DNA from 2 places in the Rothia sp. P7181 genome. Region 1 is predicted to be linked to the other one. Evidence: predicted binding sites of a transcription regulator. Region 1 holds the regulator's gene; the other holds the start of a gene.
The links. The regulator HspR, encoded in region 1, represses chaperone genes until heat shock. The targets are predictions, from matches to a motif close to AAGTTGAGTCNNNNNGACTCAACTT.
Positions count from the first base shown of each region.

Region 2: a site for HspR is predicted at 1,417-1,441, ahead of clpB (ATP-dependent chaperone ClpB). Genes of this name have one in related genera too.

Region 1 covers NZ_JBLXXZ010000016.1:1,016-3,415, reverse strand. The annotation lists gene ACN08Z_RS07630 (nucleotide exchange factor GrpE) at 1-44, shown strand, start outside; gene ACN08Z_RS07625 (DnaJ C-terminal domain-containing protein) at 229-1,221, shown strand; gene ACN08Z_RS07620 (heat shock protein transcriptional repressor HspR) at 1,224-1,649, shown strand; gene ACN08Z_RS07615 (alanine/glycine:cation symporter family protein) at 1,906-2,400, shown strand, end outside.
Region 2 covers NZ_JBLXXZ010000001.1:89,408-91,807, forward strand. The annotation lists gene clpB (ATP-dependent chaperone ClpB) at 1-1,345, opposite strand, end outside; gene ACN08Z_RS00425 (hypothetical protein) at 1,499-2,065, opposite strand; gene ACN08Z_RS00430 (HAD family hydrolase) at 2,151-2,400, shown strand, end outside.

The DNA of each region.
Region 1 (2,400 bases):
GAATTGTGCGAACTGCACAGGTTGCTGTTGCGGCAGCAATGTAAATAGATAAAAGTGTAGGCGGGCTCGAATCGGCGGGTCCGCCTGCACTACACTTAGGGGATTTACTCCTCTGTACCGTACCTGATATGGCAGGGATGTGCCTCTGACAGAGAGGGATTAACTGCCTCTTGTTATATAGATTTTTAAGAGAACTTAAGGAACGCTTTTGAAAGGAGGCGTCAAAACATGGCTAGTGAAAATTGGCTTCATCAAGACTTCTACAAGGTGCTGGGCGTCTCTGAGAAGGCGAGCGATGCTGAAATTAAAAAGGCATATCGAAAATTAGCACGTAAATATCATCCAGATCAGAACCCTGGCGATACTGTAGCTGAGAAAAAATTTAAAGAAGTATCTGAAGCGTATGATGTTCTTTCTGATAAGAAACACCGCGAAGAATACGACCAAATTCGTACGTATGGTGCCGCTGGTTTTGGTGGGGGAGGGTTCCCCGGAGGTTCTGGATTCCCCGGAGGTTCTGGATTCCCCGGAGGTTCTGGATTCCCCGGAGGTTTCAGTAGCTCTTCAACCTCTAGCAACGTTAACATCGAAGATTTATTAGGCGGTCTTTTCGGTGGAGGCGGCGGTTTTGGGGGCGCTTCTGCTGGTGGGTTTGGAGGCTTTTCTCAGCCTGCCCCCAAAGGACAAGATGCGCAAACAAGTGTCACCATTTCCTTCGCCGACGCTTACCGAGGAACGACTGCTTCTGTTATTCGTCCAGATGGCTCTGAAGCTAAAGCTCGTATTCCTGCTGGCATTAAAGATGGACAAAAAATTAAGTTGCGCGGTAAAGGACACCCCGGCCCTGGCGGAGCTGGCGATTTGACGGTTGTCGTTAAGGTTCGTAAACATCCTGTCTTTACACGTGAAGGCAATGATGTGATTGTTCATATTCCTATCAGCATTAAAGAAGCTGTTCAAGGAACTATTCTTAGCGTCCCCACCCCTTCTGGTAAGACTGTTAAACTCCGTTTGGCTGCTGGTTCTTCTTCCGGTGTGAAACTTCGTGCTAAAGGCTACGGATTCCCCTCTAAAACTGGAGCAGGTCACCTGATGGTTATTCCAGAAATTCATCTTCCTCAGAATCTTTCTGAACAGGCTCAAGAAGCTTTTGATACGTTCCTTGCTGCTGCAGATGACGATACTGTACGAGACGAATTTCTACGGAAAGCAGCTGAGTAAGTATGGGTTTATCAGCAGATCAGCCGGTTTTTGTTATTTCAGTGGCGGCAGAGCTTGCCGGGATGCACCCTCAAACCTTGCGTCAGTATGACCGTCTGGGTTTAGTTCAGCCTCAGCGTGCGCCGGGACGTGCTCGTCGATACTCAGCACGAGATGTGGCGAAGCTGCAAGAGATTCAGCAGCTATCTCAAGACGGTGTTTCTCTTGAAGGCATTCGCCGTATTATGGGGCTTGAATCTGAAGTAGAGACCTTGCGCTACGAGATAGAGTCTCTACGTCAAGAGCTTGCAACAGCGAAGACTCGATTAGGGGAGTCTTCTCGCGTCTTTGCTGCTGGCGTTTCTGGCGACATCGTGAGGGTTCCTCGTGGTAAACGCCCGTCTGCCCATGCCCGTTCTCGAGCCATGGTGCTCTATCAGCCTCGATAACTACATATTTTATAGATGAAGGTTCTGCCGTATCCATTCTTAACAGGTTTGTTCTGTTGAATGGGTACGGCAGATTTTTCTATGCTCTGCTTGTCGTCTTACTTGGTGGACATAGTTGCGTATAGTGTTGCCCGTCACGTAAGCTGTGCTTTCAAGCAGTAGCTGTGGTTTCTCTCAACAAGGAACAACGCTACCTGCAACACCACACATCTGCTAGGAAACCGCTCGCAACGGGCGAAAACAACAAGGAACGCATATGAACATCGACGACGTCCTCGGGGCGATTTCCTCTTTTATTTGGGGGCCCTTCGTCCTCATCCCTTTACTTCTAGGTACAGGTATTTATCTGAGTATTCGCCTCGGATTCATCCAACTGACCAAACTCATTGTGGCGAACCGTCTAGCGTTTGTCGATCGTAAAGATGCTGACGCACAAGGTGGAGACATCTCTCAATTTCAGGCGCTAACTACTGCTCTTGCTGCAACAGTTGGTACCGGTAACATCGTAGGCGTAGCAACAGCTATTTCTATTGGCGGTCCAGGTGCTCTCTTCTGGATGTGGGTCACCGCTATTTTCGGTATGGCCTCTAAATACTCTGAGGCGTTTCTTGGTGTACGTTTCCGCACCCACGACTCAAAAGGCGAAGTCAACGGTGGACCACAATACTACCTTGAACGTGGTATTGGTGGAGCGCTCGGCAAATCTCTTGCAATATTCTTTGCAATCGCTGCGGTAATTGCTTCTTTCGGC
Region 2 (2,400 bases), on a different contig from region 1:
CCATATCAGCTCGTAGCGCTTCGAGGCGTTCTTTGGAGGCCTCGTCTTTTTCTTTGGCTAGGGCAAGTTCTTCCATGGTCATACGGTCTACGGCTCTGCGTAAAGCGTCAATCTCTTCTGGAGCTGAGTCAATTTCCATACGTAACCGTGATGCGGCTTCGTCGATGAGGTCGATGGCCTTATCTGGTAATTGGCGTGATGGGATATAGCGTTGCGAGAGGTTTGCGGCGGCAACGAGTGCGGAGTCTGCGATGGCTACTTTGTGGTGTGCTTCGTAGCGTTCTTTGAGTCCGCGCAAGATACCGATGGTGTCTTCGACGCTGGGTTCGCCTACGTATACTTGCTGGAATCGGCGTTCTAAGGCAGCGTCTTTTTCGATGTTCTGGCGGTACTCGTCTAGGGTGGTTGCACCGATGAGTCGAAGTTCTCCGCGAGCAAGCATAGGTTTGAGCATGTTTCCGGCGTCCATGGACCCTTCAGATGCTCCGGCGCCGACGACAGTATGTATTTCGTCGATGAAAGTGATGATTTGGCCTTGGGAGTTTTTGATTTCGTCAAGAACTGCTTTGAGTCGTTCTTCAAATTCTCCACGATATTTTGCTCCTGCGACCATGGATCCTAGATCGAGGGAGATGAGTGTCTTTCCGCGTAAAGATTCGGGGACGTCTCCTGAGACCATGCGTTGTGCAAGTCCTTCAACAACTGCGGTTTTTCCGACGCCAGGTTCGCCGATGAGTACGGGGTTATTTTTAGTGCGTCGTGAGAGTACTTGTACGACTCGTCGTATTTCGCTGTCGCGGCCGATGACGGGGTCGAGTTTTCCGCTTCGTGCTATGGCTGTGAGGTCTGTTCCGTACTTTTCAAGAGCTTGAAAAGTTCCTTCGGGGTTTGGAGTATCCACTTTTTTACCTCCTCGTATGTTGGGGATGATTCCTTCAATGGTTTGTGCTGTAGCTCCGTTATTTTTTAGGAGTGTGGCTGCGGCGTTTTGTCCCTGAGCGATTCCTAGCAAGATGATTTCTGTAGAGATATAGCTATCTCCAAGTTTTTGCGCTTGCGTTTGGGCATTTTCTAGTGCGTGGAGAACGTCTTGGCTTATTTGGGGTTTTGCAACTGTTGCTCCAGAAGTTGTGGGAAGAGTTTTAATCTGTGCGGAGACTTTTTCAGATAGTTCGTCGAGGTTTACCCCTGCAACTTTAAGTGTTGCTGCGGCGAGGCTCTGGCGAGTATCTAGCATCGCTTTTAGTATATGCTCTGGCTCTATTGATGGGTTTTTGAGAGTTTGAGCGTAGCTATTTGCTTGGTTGAGCAGTTCTTCTGATGCGCTTGTTAATTGCATGTTCATATAGTGTCCTTTCTGTGTCGTGTGCTGTTTTATGTTGTCCGAGCACCCCGTTAACGATGCCCGGTTCAACTAACTTGAGTCTACAACGCTCAACTTAGTTTATGCAATACTTCCCAGAAAAAACGTTTTAAAAATATTTACAGATACAAAAGACTATGATTCAAGAAACTCATAGTCGCTAGACTCGCGAGCCATCCGCTCTTCATCTTCTTCGGTAATACCCGCACTCAGTTTCGCAGAACGCCGGCAATAATTCAGCGCAAGAAAAAAGACTGCGAAGGCACTCACAAAAGTCAGGATTCCAGCAGTGTTACCAAAACCAGCAGCCAATCCAACGTAGTGTTCGCCAAATATTTGAGAGAGCGCAGAGATTGTTTTCCCATCACGCCGGTCAGGACACAACACCCCAAAGGTAAAAGCCCAAAACCACGTAAGGCAATGCATATAAGCTAAAGACACAGGCAAGGAACGCCCATTTGAATACCTACAAGCGTCACGATAACCCCAATAACACCCGCACAGCAGAATAACCAAAAGACTAGGGGTAATACTTATAGCAAAAATCCACGTCAGTTCGCCTTGCGCACCAAAAAGGATTCTCCCAAAGCTAACCCATAAGGCGCTCAAGAAAGCACCAGGCACAGAGAGCCTATATACGAGACGCCCAAAAACGCTCTGATGCCTTATCAAAGTATTCTCATTGGAGGGTGTTGTAGTCACTATTCCATGTTAAAACACACAGCCCTCAAAGACGAACAACTCATGGTGCAACACACTTCAAGGCAACCTCCGATAGAGTAAACGTATGAGCGATACACAATATCTAACACCACCCGAAGCTGTTTTCTTTGACCACGATGGGACGCTTGTAGACACCGAACCCATCTGGGAACAAGCCAAACAAGCAATAGCACAAGAACATCACGCTTTTTGGACAGCACAAGATACCGCCGATTGCTTAGGAAAATCTATTGACGCTTCTTTGATTCGATTACAAGAAAACGGCGTACCTCTAGAGCTTCAAGAGATGAAAGCAGAGCTTCAGAAGCAGGCTG